3 regions of the Mycoplana ramosa genome follow, and region 2 is predicted to be linked to each of the others. Evidence: predicted binding sites of a transcription regulator. Region 2 holds the regulator's gene; each other region holds the start of a gene.

Region 1 (5,791 bases), on a different contig from region 2:
TCTCGGCACCCGGCGATGCGTCCTTTTTTATGCGGAGGTAAGACGGTGGCACAGGCGGAAATCGGTTTGATCGGTCTCGGCGTCATGGGATCGAATCTGGCGCTCAACATCGCCGAAAAGGGCAACAAGGTCGCGGTCTTCAACCGCACCGTCGCCCGGACCCACGAATTCTACCGGGAGGCCGGGGCGCTGAGGGACAACATCGTGCCCTGCGACACGATCGAGGAGTTCGTCGCCGCCATCCGGCCGCCGCGGCCGATCATCATCATGATCAAGGCCGGCGACCCGGTCGATCAGCAGATGCAGCAGCTGAGGCCGTATCTGGAGAAGAACGATATCCTGATCGACGCCGGGAACGCCAACTTCCGCGACACGATGCGCCGCTTCGATGCCCTGAAGGACACCGGCCTCACCTTCATCGGCATGGGGGTTTCCGGGGGCGAGGAAGGGGCGCGCCATGGCCCCTCGATCATGGTCGGGGGTACGGAGGGGTCGTGGAAGCGCGTCGAAAAGGTGCTGACGTCGATCGCCGCGCAGTACAACGGCGAGCCGTGTGTGGCCTGGCTCGGCGAGAACGGCGCGGGTCATTTCGTCAAGACGATCCACAACGGCATCGAATATGCCGACATGCAGATGATTGCGGAAATCTACGGCATCCTGCGCGATGGGCTGAAGATGAGCGCCGGCGAGATCGGCGAAGTCTTCGCCGACTGGAACAAGGGGCGGCTGAACTCCTACCTGATCGAGATCACCGCGAAGGTTCTGCAGGCCGCCGATCCCATCAGTGGCAAGCCGATCGTCGACGTCATCCTCGATCAGGCCGGCCAGAAGGGCACCGGTAAGTGGTCCGTCATCGAGGCGCAGAACCTGGGTGTTCCCGCAACGGCGATCGAGGCGGCCGTTGCCGCGCGCGGCATATCCTCGATGAAGGGCGAGCGCGAGGCGGCGGAGAAGGTGCTTGGCCTCCCGCCGGTGGCGCCGCTATCCGTTTCCGACAGGGCAGCGTTCATCAAGGATCTTGAGCTCGCATTGCTGGCCGCCAAGATCGGTGCCTATGCGCAAGGCTTCGCCGTGATGGCGGCCGCGTCGAAGGAGTACAAGTGGAACCTGCCGATGCCGACGATCGCCAGGATCTGGCGGGCCGGTTGCATCATCCGCTCGCAGTTCCTCGACGAGATCACCACCGCGTTTACCAAGAACCCCGACGCGGTCAACCTGATCGTCACGCCGGCGTTTGCCGCCATGCTCAAGGAGACCGATGCTGCGCTGCGTCGCGTCGTTTCGACGGCGGTTCTCGGCGGCCTTCCCGTGCCGGCGCTCGCGTCGGCGCTCGGCTACTTCGACAGTTATCGCCGCGGTCGCGGCACGGCGAACCTCATCCAGGCCCAGCGTGACTTCTTCGGCGCGCATGGTTTCGATCGCATCGATGGGGCCGACAGCCACCACGGCCCGTGGGGCAGCGGGCTTGGGACCGGGGCCTGATCGATCGTTCCGGCGGGCCTGCACGGTGGCGCTGGCCCTTTCAATTCTGCATTTCGGGTCCGCGGGAAACCGGTCGCACCGCGCTTTCAATCGTGTCTGGTGCGGACCTTAAGCGGAGCTCAGCCTGCAGTTGCCCCTTGTGAGAGGGGCCGGGGTGAAGGTATCCATTGGTGATATAAAATCAGGGAGTGCATGATGGCCTGGCAGCCTGCTGAAAATCGCTACGATACCATGAAGTACAACCGCGTCGGACGCTCCGGCCTCAAGCTGCCGGCCGTCTCGCTCGGCCTGTGGCACAATTTCGGCGACGACACGCCGCATGAGCGGAAGCTCGAGATGTGCCGGACGGCCTTCGACCTCGGCATCACCCATTTCGACCTCGCCAACAATTACGGGCCGCCGCCCGGTTCGGCCGAAACCGCGTTCGGCGAAATCCTCCGCACCGATTTTGCCGGCCTGCGCGACGAACTGATCATTTCCTCCAAGGCGGGTTACGACATGTGGCCCGGTCCCTATGGCGAATGGGGCAGCCGTAAGTATCTGATCGCCTCGTGCGACCAGAGCCTGAAGCGCATGGGCCTCGACTATGTCGACATCTTCTACTCGCACCGCTTCGACCCCGACACGCCGCTGGAGGAAACCTGTGCCGCGCTCGACCACATCGTCCGTTCGGGGCGTGCGCTGTATGTCGGCATTTCCTCCTACAATGCGCAGCGCACCCGCGAGGCGGCGGCGATCCTGAAGGGGCTCGGAACGCCCTGCCTGATCCACCAGCCGAGCTATTCGATGCTCAATCGCTGGGTCGAGCGCGACGGCCTGCTCGACACGCTCGACGAGATCGGCATCGGTTCCATCGTCTTCTCCCCGCTCGCGCAGGGCATGCTGACAACCAAATATCTCGGCGGCATTCCCGGCGACAGCCGCGCGGCACAGAACCATTTCCTGAAGAAGGATTTCATCCGCCCGGAGATCATCGACAACGTCCGCAAGCTCAACGAAATTGCCGAACGCCGCGGCCAGAACCTGGCGCAGATGGCGATCGCCTGGGTTCTGCGCGGCGGCCGCGTGAGCTCGGCGCTGATCGGCGCGAGCCGTGCCAGCCAGATCGTCGATTGCGTCAGGGCGCTGGACCGTCCTGATTTCACCGCAGAGGAATTGGCGGAAATCGACGGTTACGCGCGCGAGGCCCACATCAACCTTTGGGCCCGGTCCGCCGAACTCGAATAAGCCAAGGACCTCTCAGGCGTTCCCCCCCCCCCCCGACCCGGTCGGAAACCGGCGCGCCGGAAGCGGCGGAATCAGAAACCCCTCGTTTCCCAAGGGAGACGAGGGGTTTCATGCATCTGATCAGGCTCGCTGTGTCACGACGTCGCGCCAATGACGCCCGCATGGGAGGGGAAGAAGCGCTCCAGACCACGGCGCTTGCCGAACAGGATGTCGTGCTGCAGGAGCCGATAGTCGCGAATGAGCGGGTCGATGGTTTTCTTGCGCGCCCAGTCGGGCGTCGCCTTGCCATCATCGCCGATCAACTGGTAGCGGTCGATGACGTCGTACTGTTTCTGAACGCGGCCGAGAAAGCCGGTGTAGTAGGGGTGCTCGAACCCCGCCTGTGTCAGGATGTGGTAGGGCAGCAGCGCCGGGCTGATGGTGCCGATGTCCTCCTTCACGCCGGTCTTGTTCGACCAGACGATCAACGGGGTTTCGTGCTCCTGCTTCATCTGCTCGACCGAACCGCGGCGGGAAGCGGTGACATTGTTCATGTAACCGCTCGCCGTGTAGACGGTGTTCAGCGGCGGCAGGTGGTCGCCGAAGACGACGATGATCGTCTCGCGGTCTCGGCTGCGCGCCCAGTCCATCAGCATCTTCAGGCTGTCATCCGCCTCCTTCACGCCTTGCGCGTAAGTGGACAGCGCCTGCCGGTCGCCAAAGGGCAGGTTGCCTTCGACCTTGATCGTGTTCTTCGCATAGCGGTCCGGTTCGTAAGGCCCGTGTCCCTGGAGCGTGACCGTGAAGAAGAAGAACGGATCCTCCTGCGCATCGGCCTGGCGGATCAGCTCCTTCGTCAGCGACTCGTCGGAGGCGAAGATCCCGCGCTTGGTCATGACCGGCATCGTTTCCTCGGTGCGGAAGGTCTCGAAGCCAAAGGACTTGTAGACGGAGGTGCGGTTCCAGAACCAGCCGGCGAAGGGATGAATGGCACGCGCCGTGTAGCCCTCGCCGCGGAAGAAGGTCGCCAGCGAGGGAATCGGATCGCGGACATACTGCTGGTAGGGAATGCTACCGGTCGGCAGGAAGGCATTGGAGAAACCGGTCAGCGCCTCGAATTCCACGTTCGCCGTCAGCCCGCCGAACTCGGGAGAAAAGACGGCGCCGGATGTGTTCTCGCGGATGACCGGCATCGGGTCAGGGGTAAATTTCAGGCTCGTCAGGCGCGTCGGATCCCAGAGCGATTCGCTCATGACCACGATGACGTCGGGCTTGCTGCGGTGCGTGGTGCCCGCCGGGAGCGGCTCCTGCTGAATATGGTCGATCGCGTCGGCCGAGTAGCCCGCGGGCGCCTTGACGTTCGCCATCGGCAGGTTGATCGCAAAGGCGAGCATGAAGCCGTTGTGGCGGTAGTTTTCCGCCTGGTCCCACATGATCGGGAAGACGTTGAGGCGATCTCTGACCCAGGAAAACTGGTTGTAGTCCATGATCGAGGAGAAGCCTGTCAGCAATGGAACGGCGATCGCCAACCGCAGGGCGCGCTCCTTCAGGCTCAGCGGCCGAAATCGCTTCCAGGCAAAAACCCAGACCGAGATCAGCGCGGCGATGGCGGCAAGGGTCCCGATGGCGACAGCCGCAGCCGTCCAGGGCCGATCGCGAACGAGCGCCGGCATCAGTTCCATGATCTGACGGCCGAACAGCAGATCGGTGGGATAGAGCGGATCGGTGAGGAAGATCTGCTTCTGCTCGGAGATGAAGGCGAGCAGGACCGCTACCGGAGCCAGAACCAGCACCGCCTTGTGCTGGCGGCCGATCAGCGCGTCAAAACCGAGAAAGGCGAGAAGGAAAAGGCCGCAAGTGGTCCATCCGGGCTGCGCATAGGTCGTCAGGAAGGTTACCGTTGCAGTGGCCGAATTGCGCGTGATCAGTTCGACGGCGGCGACGGTCAAGACGGCGAGCAGCAGTGTCAGGCCAACTGAGCCCAGCGCCGCCATCGTCTTTGCGACGCGGGTGGGATGACCTGTGTCGACGGCAAACCCCTTTTCGACGGCGGTTGCCGCGACGGCAGAACTTACAAGGGTCACGCGCTACTCCAGGCTTCATAAAAGTGTCGTCTCTCTGTCATATCGCTGTCATTTTGAACAGGGGATGAATAGTCGAGACAGCGCCGGCGGGGGGCTCTCCGCCCTGCGGATCGCGCGATCCAACCGCTTCGCCTCGCGCGCTTGCGAAACGGAAACCGTTCATTTTCAAACGGCCGATGATCCTTTAAACAACGTCTTGAGGCCGCCCGTCGTGACCACGCCGGGGCGGCGGGATCGAGGGCAGAGATGAACGAGAACAACAACAGGACGACGCTCCGCATTGCGGTCGCGCAACTCAATCCGACGGTCGGCGACATAGCCGGAAACCTGGCGAAAGCGCGCGAGGCGCGCGCCGATGCCGCTCGCCAGGGCGCGGATCTGCTGCTTTTGACCGAGCTCTTCATTTCCGGCTATCCGCCGGAGGACCTCGTTCTGAAGCCGGCCTTCCTCAAGGCATGCCATGCGGCCGTCGATGCGCTCGCGGCCGATACCGCCGATGGCGGTCCCGGCGTCGTCGTCGGCTTTCCCCGGCAGGGTGTGACCGGCCGGCTCAATTCCGTCGCCGTCCTCGATGGCGGGCGCATTCTCGTCTTCCGCGACAAGCTCGACCTGCCGAACTACGGCGAGTTCGACGAAAAGCGTGTGTTTGTCGAAGGCGCCATGCCCGGTCCGGTCAACTTCCGCGGCGTCCGGCTCGGCATTCCGATCTGCGAGGAGATCTGGAACGACATGGGCGTATGCGAGACGCTGGCAGAAAGTGGCGCGGAGATCCTGCTCGTTCCGAACGGTTCGCCCTACTATCGCGGCAAGGTGGACGTGCGCCATCAGGTGGCGCTGCGGCAGGTGATCGAGACCGGCCTGCCAATGGTCTTTGCCAACCAGCTCGGCGGACAGGACGAACTTGTGTTCGACGGTGCGAGCTTTGGCCTCAACGCCGACAAGTCGCTTGCCTTCCAGATGAGCCAGTTCGAGGAGGCGATCGCGCTCGTCACGTGGAAGAAGGAGAACGGCACCTGGCG
Region 2 (5,791 bases):
TGCCCCGGCACCTCGTACAGGTTCGACACGTGCCAGACCTTGTCGGCCTGACTCTTCAGGCTGTCGACCAGATGCGGATGAGCATGGCCGAGCGAATTGACCGCAACGCCGGCGGCAAAGTCGAGATAGCGCGAACCGTCTTCCGCGATCAGCCAGACGCCTTCGCCGCGCTCGAAGCGCAGCGGCGCACGCAGATAGGTCTCGTAGAGCGGCGTGGCGTCAGCCATGGCGCGTATCTCCTTCGCAGCGGATGCGGAAATCCATTCTCGTCTTGAGCTTTCCGTGTGGAAAAATGAAAAATGCCGCCCAGCGGCGGCGGCGGCACTATCGGCATTTCGGCGGTCGATGTCAATAAAAGCAGCTTCCATCCGTTCCGCCCCAGTTGGTCGCGGAGACGGATCCGGATTGCGCGCGGAAAGTGTCGCCGCGCAGCCACACCTCAACGAGCAAGTTGGGGAAAACTGGAAAATCGATTCGGCCTGAATCGGGCGACTCTTGTCACCGAGTCCCCCTGTCAGTAGGTTAAAAGTCAATTGCTAGACTGCATGCGGCGGAACTAGTCACCAACAGTATCAAGGCGTTCCGAGCTCCGGAGCCATCCGGGGCATTGACGACGGATTCCCGGTAGCGAACGCTGGAACGGAGGCGATAGTATGAACTGGACAGACGAGAGGGTCGAGAAGCTCAAGAAGCTCTGGTCCGAAGGATTGAGCGCCAGCCAGATCGCAGCACAGCTCGGCGGCGTCAGCCGCAACGCAGTCATCGGCAAGGTGCACCGCCTCGCTCTGCCCGGCCGCGCCAAGGCCGGCGGCACGCCGACAGCGACGCGCGCCAAACGGCCGGCCGCTGCGCCGCGCCCCGCGAACTTCGCCCCGCGCGTCGTCACCCGCACCGTCGCCCGTCCGGCAGGCGCGACCGTCGTCAAGGAAGAGGTCGCGTTCGAGTACGACGACGCACCGCTCGCGCGCATCGACACCAACGTGGTGTTGCCGATGTCGCGCCGGCTGGAGCTGACCGAACTCACCGAGCGCACCTGCAAGTGGCCGAATGGCGACCCGCTGACGGACGATTTTCACTTCTGCGGCAACGAGTCCCCGGACAATTCGCCCTACTGCCTCTACCATCAGCGTCTGGCCTACCAGCCGTCGGCCGAACGTCGGCGCATGCGCTGACCGGTTCAAGGCCGGGAACGAGGACCGAAATTGCAAACGGGCCCCGCGGGGCCCGTTTTTCGTTTCCGACGTCGTGGCCCGCCGATCAGGCCTCCAGCGAATAGCCGGCTCCGCGCACGGTGCGGATGACGTCCTGCATGTTGGAAAAGTTCAGCGCCTTGCGCAGCCGGCCGACATGCACGTCCACCGTACGCTCGTCGACGTAGATATCATGCCCCCAGACGCCGTCGAGCAGCTGCGAGCGCGAGAAGACGCGCCCCGGAGAGGTCATGAAAAACTCGAGCAGGCGGAATTCCGTCGGGCCGAGGCGCACCTCGCGCGTCCGGCGATGGACCCGGTGCGTCTCGCGGTCGAGTTCGATGTCGCCGCACTTCAGCAGCGTCGAGACCACCTCCGGCCGGGCGCGCCGCAGCATCGCCTTCACCCGAGCCATCAGCTCCGGCGTCGAGAAGGGCTTCACCACATAGTCGTCGGCGCCGGTGGCAAGACCGCGCACCCTTTCGCTCTCCTCGCCGCGGGCCGTCAGCATGATGATCGGCAGGCGTTCGGTCTCGGAGCGCTGGCGCAGACGCCGGCAAAGCTCGATGCCGGAGACGCCGGGCAACATCCAGTCGAGGATCAGAAGATCCGGCTGGCGCTCCTGCAGGCGGATCTCCGCTTCGTCGCCGCGCAGGATCGTATCGACCTCGAAACCCTCCGCTTCGAGGTTGTAGCGCAGGAGGACGCTGAGCGCCTCCTCGTCTTCGACCACGGTAATCTTGGGAACCATGCCTTGAGAACTCCGGCGTTCTAAAATTCAGACACTTCGAGGCGGATCATTCCATCTCCGCGCCGACCGAGGTGGTGTGATCGTCCTTCGGGCGCTCGCCTTCCGGTGGTGCACCCGTCGCCATGTAGAAGATCGTCTCGGCGATGTTGGTGGCGTGGTCGCCGATGCGCTCGATGTTCTTGGCGCAGAACAGGAGATGGGTGCAGGGCGTGATGTTGCGCGGGTCTTCCATCATGTAGGTCAGGAGCTCCCGGAACAGCGACGTGTAGACCGCGTCGATCTCGTCGTCACGCTCACGGATCTCCTTGGCCTTCTCGACGTTGCGTGAGGCATAAACGTCGAGCACTTCCTTCAGCTGCATCAGCGCCAGTTCGGCCAGATGCTCCAGACCGCGGGCGAGCTTGCGCGGCATGCCGGAACTCTGCACGGCAATCACGCGCTTGGCATTGTTCTTTCCAAGGTCGCCGACGCGCTCGAGTTCCGCAGCGATGCGGATCGCGCCCATGATTTCGCGCAGGTCCGCCGCCATCGGCTGGCGCTTGGCGATCGTCAGGATCGCCTTTTCGTTGATCTGCCGCTCGGCATTGTCCAGGATGACGTCCTCGGAGATGACCTTCTGCGCCAGCGCGGCATCGGTGTTGACCAGCGCGCGCACGCTGTCACCCACCATCTGCTCGGCGGTGCCGCCCATCTCGGAGATGCGGCGCGCTAGGTACTTCAACTCTTCGTCGTAGACGGAAACGATGTGGGTCGATGACATGGTTTTATCCTCAACGGGCGCCTTGGCGCCGGGTCTTCATTCGCGACTGCGCAACGAGTTTAGCCGAACCGGCCCATGATGTAGTCCTGCGTGCGCTGGTCGTCGGGATTGGTGAACATCTTGTCGGTGTCGTTCTCCTCGACAAGATTGCCGAGGTGGAACATGGCGGTGCGCTGCGAAACACGCGCGGCCTGCTGCATCGAATGGGTGACGATGACGATGGTGAAGTTTTCGCGCAGCTCGTGGATCAGTTCCTCGACCTTGGCGGTGGCGATCGGATCGAGCGCCGAGCAGGGCTCGTCCATCAGGATCACCTCCGGGCTGACCGCGACGGCGCGGGCAATGCAGAGACGCTGCTGCTGGCCGCCCGACAGGGCCCGTGCCGCCTTCATGCAGCCGGTCCTTCACCTCGTTCCAGAGGCCGGCCTTCTGCAGGCTGTGCTCGACCACCTGGTCCAGATCCGCCTTGTTCTTGGCGAGACCGTGAATGCGCGGCCCGTAGGCAACGTTCTCGTAGATCGACTTCGGAAACGGGTTCGGCTTCTGAAAGACCATGCCGACACGGGCACGAAGCTCGACCACGTCGATGGCGGGGTCGTAAACATCCTCGCCGTCGAGCGTGATCGCGCCGGTGACGCGGCAATTGTCGATCGTGTCGTTCATGCGGTTGAGCGTGCGCAGGAACGTCGACTTGCCGCAGCCGGACGGGCCGATCAGCGCCGTCACCGTATTCTCTCGGATGTTGAGGTTAACGTCGTAGAGGGCGCGTTTGTCGCCGTAGTAAACGGAGACATCCTTGCCGACCATCTTGTAGGGCACAGTGTTCATCTTCTTTTCCAGCGCTTCTTCAGCCATGGCTTCGGTCATGATGTTCATCAGCTTCTACCCCACTACCAGCGGCGCTCAAACCGGCGCCGCAACAGGATTGCACCGAGGTTCATGACGATCAGGAACACCAGCAGCACGATGATCGCCCCCGAGGTCCGCTCGACAAAGGCACGCTCGGCCTCGTTCGCCCACATGTAGATCTGCACCGGCAGGGCCGTCGACGGATCGAGCGGCGTGGCGGGTACGTTGGCGACGAAGGCGACCATGCCGATCAGGAGCAGCGGCGCGGTCTCGCCGAGCGCATGCGCCAGGCCGATGATCGTGCCGGTCAGGATGCCGGGCATGGCGAGCGGCAGGACGTGGTGGAAGATCGTCTGCATCTTCGAGGCGCCAAGTCCGAGGGCGGCGGCACGGATCGACGGCGGCACGGCCCGCAGCGCCGCGCGGGTGGCGATGATGATCGTCGGCAGCGTCATCAGCGTCAGCACCAGACCGCCAACGAGCGGCGCCGAACGCGGCAGGCCGGCAAAGTTGATGAAGACGGCGAGGCCGAGAAGACCGTAGACGATCGAAGGCACGGCGGCGAGGTTGTTGATGTTGACCTCGATCAGGTCGGTCAGCCGGTTCTTCGGCGCGAACTCCTCCAGATAGATCGAAGCGGCAACGCCGACCGGCAGCGACAGCACGAGCACGATGCCCATCAGGTAGAGCGAGCCCACGAGCGCCACGCCGAGGCCGGCGGCTTCCGGCCGGCTGGAATTGCCGTTGACGAACAGCCCGGTATTGAAACCCTTGGCGAGCACGCCTTCCGCTGCAAGCTGGTTCATCCAGCCGACCTGGTCGTCGGAAATCTTGCGGTTCTTTTCGTCGACGGTCAGGTCGAACTGCCCCTTGAAGGCGGAATCGATGGTGGCGCTGGCGAGAACGGTGACGGGCACGGTCTTGCCGATGATCGAGGGATCGTCCTCCACCATGTCGCGCAGCGCCACGCGCGCGCTTTCCGACACCATCGCCGAAATCTGCTTCAGCGCCGCCCGATCGGTCGACTTGACGCCGAGCTTCTCGGCCAGCGCATTGCGCACCAGCAACGGATAGTTGGCGGTCACCAGCACCTTCGGATCGGTGGCGCGCTTGTTGGAGGGGTCGATGACCTTCTCGGAGAATTCGACCGGCAGCGTGATCTCGGTCTGCTGGAAGGCGGTGTAGCCCTTGCCCGCGACCGACCACAGCAGCACGAACAGAAACACCAGACCGAAGGTGATCGCGGCGAGGCCATAGAAGCGGAAGCGGCGTTCGGCGGCATAGCGGCGGCGAATGCCGATGTCGCGGCGCGGCGGTGCCTTGGAGACGGTGTCGCCGGAAACCGGTGTAACGAGATCGGTCATTCGTACTGCTCCCGGTATTTGCGGACGATATAGAGCGCGTAGACGTTGAGTGCGAGCGTGATGCAGAACAGGGTGATGCCGAGTGCGAAGGCCACCAGCGTCTGCGGCGAGGTGAATTCCAGGTCGCCGGTCAGCTGGTTGACGATCTTCACGGTCACCGTCGTCATGGGCTCGAACGGGTTGATCTGCATGCGCGCGGCGACACCTGCGGCCAGCACCACGATCATCGTCTCGCCGATGGCTCGCGAGGCGGTCATCAGCAGCGCACCGACGATGCCCGGAAGGGCGGCCGGCAGGATCACCCGCTTGATCGTCTCCGACCGGGTGGCGCCGAGACCGAGCGAGCCGTCCCGCAACGCCCGCGGCACCGCGGTGATGATGTCGTCGGACAACGAGGAGACATAGGGGATCAGCATGATGCCCATGACGATGCCGGCGGTGAGAACGCTCTGCGCCTGGATGAAGCTGGCGTAGTTGCCGGTGGCCAGGCCGTTGAGGCTGGCGGAGATGTCGCGCAGGAACGGGCCGACGGTGACGAGCGCGAAGAAGCCGTAGACGATCGTCGGGATGCCGGCCAGCACTTCAAGCAGCGGCTTTGCCAGCGAGCGCATGCGGGGAGATGCATATTCGGCCATGTAGATGGCGGCGAACAGCCCGACCGGAACCGCCACGAGCATGGCGACAAAGCCGATATAGAGCGTGCCGGCCAGCAGCGGAATCAGGCCGAACTGGCCCGAGGAGCTGGCGCCCGCGCCGGCGAAGCGCGGATCCCAGACGGTGCCGAAAAAGAACTCGGAGGCCGGCACCATGCGGAAGAACAGGATCGCCTCGGTCAGCATCGATGCGGCAATGCCGATCGTCGTCAGGATGGCGATCG
Region 3 (5,791 bases), on a different contig from region 2:
ATTCCACGGATGTAAGCGGCCAGCACCCGAGCGTCCACTCGATCGGTCGGGAGCGTTCGTCGTGATTGAGGGCGTTTACCCGGAAAACCGGCGTTCCCGGCGTCAGCTTCAGCATATCGGCCTCATCCGGAGCGGCAAAACCGCCGCTGACACGGGTTTCGTGCCGATGATACTTGGTGAGGCCATGGGCTCGGAAGACATCGGTCACCGATTGCTGCCGCTGATAGACGGACTCGAAGTCCGGGAAGCGACTGGCGGGAAAAAGCTTGGTATTGACATACAGCGGGTGGCCGTCGGCGCTCCGTATCCGGCAGAGGCGGATGATCTCCGCATCCGCGGCGAGAGCCAACTTGCTTGCTGCAGCCGCCGTGACGGGTTCGCGGCACAGGACCAGTGTCTGCGTCACGACCGCCTTGCCGCCGGCATTGAAATTTTCCAGGAACGGGCGGTCGTCCCGAACCGTGAAGACGGAGGGCAGACTGCGCACAAAAATGCCGACGCCCTTGCGGGCGGTGAGATGGCCTTCGCGCTGCAACTGCTGCAAGGCGCGCCGCAGCGTGATGCGCGTCACGCCGAGTTTCTCGGCCATGTGGTTTTCGCCCGGCAACTGGCTGCCCGGCGTGAGGAAATCGCTTTCGATCAGCCCGAGGATGTGGCCGTAGATCTGCTGCCAGATCGGCATATCGCTGCGTGGCCGGACGACGTCCGCGAAGCCGGCCAGAAGGTCAGTGCCTTTTTCGATTCCGGGAGCGGAGCCGGTGCTGGCCTTCATGCCGGGACCCCTTCCGCATTTCGTGACAGGGAGGGAACAGACACTCCATGACCGCCGGCGGAATAGACCAGGTCGCCGCCCACCATCGTTGCCACCACGTGCGGATGCGCCGGGTCGCGCGCGTCGACCAGGATGATGTCGGCCCGCATGCCCGGTTGCAGGATGCCCCGGTCCTCCAGGCCGGCTGCCATCGCGGCGTTGGCCGACACCAGCGCCCATGTTTCGGCCAGATCGTCGAAGTCGGGCCGGGCCAGCTTGAAGGCGGCGTGCAGCGGCGACGGGTAATGATAGTCGCTTGCAAGCACGCTGCAGAACCCGGAGCGCACGGCGTCCGTTGCGTCGAGTGCGCCGTTGTGGCTGCCGCCGCGCACGACGTTGGGGGCACCGAGGACGATGTGTTCGCCCGCCGCCCGGGCCGCTTCGGCGGTCTCGCGATTGAGCGGAAATTCGGAGGTCACGGCGCCCAGCTGCCGGAATTTCAGCCGTTCCTCCGGCGACGCCTCGTCGTGGGCGAGCAGGATATTGCCAGACGATCTGGCTGCACTGGCAAGCTCCTCGATGGCGGCCGGCACCTCGGCGCGCCGCGACCAGACGCTGTCGAGCAAGGCCGTATAGGCCTCCTGGCTCAGCCCGGAGCGCGATGCCATCTGGCCGATCTTGCGGGCGATCGTGCCCTTCATGACCGTCCCGGTCGTATGGTCGTTGAGCGCAAGGATCGGCCTCGGGTCGAGCGACAGCCACTGCATGACCATCGGCATTTGATCCAATGCAAAGGTTTCCCAGCGCAGGTGCAGGCGGGTATCGCATCGCAGCGAGGAGCGCATTCGCGTCACTTCCGCGATCAGGTCCGCCGCCGCCTCCGCCGATCGCAGCCCCGGTTCCCACGAGATGGTGACGCCGTGAAAGGCGGTAGTGATGCCGTTTGCCACCAACTGCCGGTCGGTGTCGCGAAGCGCAAGCGCCGTGTCGAAGCGCACGCCAGGCCGCGGCATGATCTGCCGTTCAAAGCCATCGCCGTGGATGTCGACGATACCGGGGAGCACGAGAAGGCCGTTCGCCTCGATGACCTGCGCCTCGCGGTCGGGAGCCGGGACGATCTTCCCCCCTGCAACGTGAATGTCGGTGGACGACAAGCGGTTTCCGGCGAGCGCGCGGCCGCCCCTGATGGTCCAGTGCATCTGCGATCCTTATGGGTCATTCATCTCATGGCAAGGTGTCATGCAGGCGTCATCTGCTGTCTATACAGGTATCGCGTCGATCGCATCCTGTCTACACAGCAGAGGAAAAATCATGATCCGCAAACTCGCAGCCGCCCTTGCGCTTACGCTTGCAACCGCAATGCCGGCCCTTGCCGATCCCGTCAAATTCGCCGTCACCGACATCGAGGGTCTTGAAGCGTTGCAGCAAGAGTGAGGGGGCTTCGAGCTTGCGCTGGAAGAAGCCACCGGTCTCGAGATCGAGCTCTATCCCGTCGCCTCCCGCACCACGGCCGTCGAGGCGTTGAATTCGGCCCAGGTCGATCTGGTTCTGACCGGCCCCGCCGAATATGTCGTCATGAAGGAACTGAGCCAGCCGAAGATCGTCGTGGCCTGGCAGCGCCCGGACTACTTCGCGCAGATCGCGGTTCTGGCCGATGGTCCGATCCGCTCGATCGAAGACCTGAAGGGCAAGAAGGTCGCCTTTGGTTCCGTCGGCTCCACCTCGCAGCATCTCGGGCCGGCCCAGGCGCTCGCCGACTTCGGCCTGAAGTATGGCCTCGATTACGAACCGGTCATCATCTCCCGCAACGTTGCCGCCGAGGCCCTCACCCGCGGCGACATTGCTGCCATCGGTCTCAACTTCGGCCACCTCGCTTCGGTCCGCGAAGCATTTCCGGACAAGGCCTTCGCTGTGATCGCCCGCGGCCGCGACCTGCCGAACGACATCCTGGTCGCGCGCAAGGACATCCCTGACGACGTGTTCAACGCCGTGCGCGATGCCTTCGCAGCCAAGGGCAACGAGCTGATGCAGGCGGTCCTTACCGGCGAAGACAATCAGAAGTTCAAGGGCGGCTTCTTCCTGACCGACGTCACGGACAGCGACTACGACTACGTCCGCTCGATGTACCGCACCATCGGCGTCGAAACTTTCACCGACTTCGTCAACTGAGCACTTCGCACCCCGACCTTGAAGGCAGCCGGATCAGCCGGCTGCCTTCGTCGCAACCAGCGATTATCCAGCGGCCAGGACAGACATCATGAGCGAGATCATTTGCGCCCGCGGCGTTACGAAGAAATATGCGGACGGGAAGACGGTCTTTTCCGGCATCGGGCTGACCGTGTCGGCGACCGAGCGGGTGGCGCTGATCGGCTCCAACGGTGCTGGTAAATCCACTCTGCTCAAATGCCTGATCGGGCTCCTGCCGCTCAACGGCGGCGAGGTGAGCACGCTCGGCGAAAGCATCGGCATCAGGCCTTCGTCGCGCCAGCTGCGAAAATTGCGGCAGCGCATCGGCGTGGTGTTCCAGCATCATGGGCTGGTTTCCCGGCAGTCGGTGCTCACCAACGTCGTGCATGGCAAGCTCGGCCTGGCGGGTGCCTGGCACGCTTGGCATCAATCGATTTCTCGCCAGCAATGGCGCAATGAGGCGCACGAGGCGCTGAGCCAGGTCGGTCTCTGCCACAAGGCCGCGGCACGGGCGGACGAGCTGTCCGGCGGCCAGGCGCAGCGGGTCGCAATCGCCCGCGCGCTGGTCCGAAAACCCAAGCTCCTGATCGCCGACGAGCCGGCGGCAAGCCTCGATCCGGCCTCCGGCCGCGATGTCATGGCCCTCTTTTCGCAGCTGTCGCAAGACAGTGGCACCACGCTGATCTACACGACACACGACATGGACCATGCGCTCGAGTTTTCTGACCGCATCATCGCCCTGAAATCCGGCTCCATCCTCTTCGACCAGCCGACCGCGAACCTGACGCGCGCAACGCTCCAGGAGGCCTTCCATGGCTGAGGGCACATTGCCGGCGCGCTTGCCGCGCATTTCGCCGCTGACCTTCGCGCTGCTGGTGGCGGCCGGGGCGCTATTGGTCGCGTCGCTGCAGCAGGTGGCGCCGTCGCCGGCGCAACTCGCCCAGGGCGGGCCCCGGATGGCGGAACTGGTCGGGCGCATGTTGCCGCCCAATCTCGAGGGCGCCTTCCTGCAGCGCGTGTTTTGGCGGATGATCGAGACGTTCCAGATCGCGCTTGTCGGAACGGTCCTCGGGGTCGCGATCAGCCTGCCGATCGCCTGGCTGTCATCCAAGGCCATCTCGCCGGCGGGCGCCTTCCGGCATGTCTTCAAGATGCTCGTCTCGCTCTTCCGCACCGTGCCCGACCTGGTCTGGGCGCTGATCTTCGTTGCTTCCGTCGGGCTGGGCGCGGTGGCAGGAACGATGACGATCATGGTGGACACGATCGGCTTTTGCGGCCGCTTCTTTGCCGAAGCCATGGAGGATGCCGACGAGAAGCCGCAGGAGGCGCTGTTCGCAATCGGCGCAAGCCGGCTCTCGGTGCTGTGCGGGGCCGTGCTGCCGGATGCCATGCCGTCGCTGATCAACACGACGTTGTTCGCGCTGGAGAAGGCGGTGCGCTCCTCGGTGGTGCTGGGCCTGGTGGGCGCCGGCGGCATCGGTCAGGAGTTGAAGGTCGCCTTCGATCTCTTCCAGTACAAGAATGCATCCACCATCATTCTGGTGATCTTCGTCATCGTGCTGGTCATGGAGTTCGTCACCGACCGCCTGCGCGCCCGGGTGCAATAGGCTCGGCGCGCAACACACCGTCTCGATCGGCTGCCAAAACGAGCAGCAAGCGCGAAAAAAGCGACCCGATTTTTTGACGCATCGCAATTCTCTGCCGCCCTGGCGGTGCTAGAGTGCGTCATGGACAAGTCCGGCTTCGTCTTCGTGGCCCTGTTGTGCGCCTTGGCAGCAATCGTGCTCAGCGTGGTGCTGTTCCACCGTCAACCGGGAGATTTGCCGGGGAAGGAAAGGCTGTTACCGCCCGTTAGACAGAACGAACCGCAATAGTATGCCGGTGAAGCAGATCGCGGCCAAAGCGTGTCTTGGGGAACTCTGCTTGCCCTGGCCCGTTTCTTTCCCATCGAGGGACTGGAGGAGTGGCATAATGGATCCGATGTACTGGACGAAATCTGTGGAACTGGAGTTGGCCGGCCCCGGTCGTTTCCAGAAAGTGCGAAGTACTCTTGAAGCGTCGGAATGCCTGAAACGGTGGCCCGACAAGCAAGGTATTGCCTATAGCGAAGCCAAGCGCGTCTTCCGCGCCGTCCTGGTGAGCGGGGCGCCGAGACAGATCGCCCGCGAAGCCTTCATCAGAGCCGCGGAGGAAGCGGGGATCTACATCAAGAAGCGGTGATCCTCCACGCAGATTGTTCCGTCCGCGCCGATCAGATCTTTCGGCGCGTGCGCGCCAGCATCGGACCGTATTCGATGAGAAACAGGGCGAAGGCTGCCAGCCACAGGGCACCGGAAACGCCGTAGATCGCCGGTGCATGGTCAGGGACAAAGCCTGCCACCGGGCGCACCAACGCGCACAGCACCAGCGTCAGATACGAAAAGGTCGTCATGCGCGAGGCTGCAAGGTTACGGCCGGTATGACCGCGGGTTGCGCGCGTCATCACGGCGAGCATCATCATGGCGACCGTGCCGATCGTCACAACATGCAAGGCAGATTTTGGATCGAGGATGCCGAGCGCCGCCATGCTGATCGCGAAGAAGCCGAGCGGCACGAACAGATAGGCCACATGGAGGATCGCGACCAGCATTTCCGAGAGCGTCGTCCAGCCACGCCAGCGATGCAGGCGCACGACATGAAACGCGGCCGCCACCAAAGCGCCCGCCGCGGTCAGGCGGCTTTCGGGCAGCGTCACCCACACGCAAAGGCAGGCGACGCCAGCGGTGGTCGCGGCGGTGTCGAAGCCGCTGGAGGGCGCCGGGAAATCCTTGCGGCCGAGCCGGTTGATCCAGTTGCGCGTAAAGCTCGGGACGA

The links. The regulator PhoB, encoded in region 2, activates phosphate uptake and scavenging genes when phosphate is short. The targets are predictions, from matches to a motif close to TGTCATNNANCTGTCAT.
Region 1: the regulator PhoB is predicted to act here: its motif matches at 4,808-4,824, upstream of JNC62_RS13890 (LTA synthase family protein).
Region 3: the regulator PhoB is predicted to act here: its motif matches at 1,987-2,003, upstream of JNC62_RS00605 (alpha-D-ribose 1-methylphosphonate 5-triphosphate diphosphatase).

What each region holds. Positions count from the first base shown of each region.
Region 1 covers NZ_JBHEEW010000010.1:14,393-20,183, reverse strand. The annotation lists gene gnd (NADP-dependent phosphogluconate dehydrogenase) at 46-1,482, shown strand; gene mgrA (L-glyceraldehyde 3-phosphate reductase) at 1,678-2,709, shown strand; gene JNC62_RS13890 (LTA synthase family protein) at 2,844-4,772, opposite strand; gene JNC62_RS13885 (NAD+ synthase) at 5,019-5,791, shown strand, end outside.
Region 2 covers NZ_JBHEEW010000012.1:23,585-29,375, forward strand. The annotation lists gene JNC62_RS15570 (aspartate aminotransferase family protein) at 1-227, opposite strand, end outside; gene JNC62_RS15575 (hypothetical protein) at 226-483, shown strand; gene JNC62_RS15580 (GcrA family cell cycle regulator) at 654-1,172, shown strand; gene phoB (phosphate regulon transcriptional regulator PhoB) at 1,258-1,941, opposite strand; gene phoU (phosphate signaling complex protein PhoU) at 1,988-2,701, opposite strand; partial or broken gene pstB (phosphate ABC transporter ATP-binding protein PstB) at 2,761-3,577, opposite strand; gene pstA (phosphate ABC transporter permease PstA) at 3,592-4,914, opposite strand; gene pstC (phosphate ABC transporter permease subunit PstC) at 4,911-5,791, opposite strand, start outside.
Region 3 covers NZ_JBHEEW010000001.1:140,234-146,024, reverse strand. The annotation lists gene phnF (phosphonate metabolism transcriptional regulator PhnF) at 1-772, opposite strand, end outside; gene JNC62_RS00605 (alpha-D-ribose 1-methylphosphonate 5-triphosphate diphosphatase) at 769-1,950, opposite strand; gene JNC62_RS00600 (hypothetical protein) at 2,063-2,185, shown strand; gene JNC62_RS00595 (phosphate/phosphite/phosphonate ABC transporter substrate-binding protein) at 2,204-2,920, shown strand; gene JNC62_RS00590 (phosphonate ABC transporter ATP-binding protein) at 3,009-3,758, shown strand; gene phnE (phosphonate ABC transporter, permease protein PhnE) at 3,751-4,545, shown strand; gene JNC62_RS00580 (DUF982 domain-containing protein) at 4,910-5,158, shown strand; gene JNC62_RS00575 (NnrS family protein) at 5,190-5,791, opposite strand, start outside.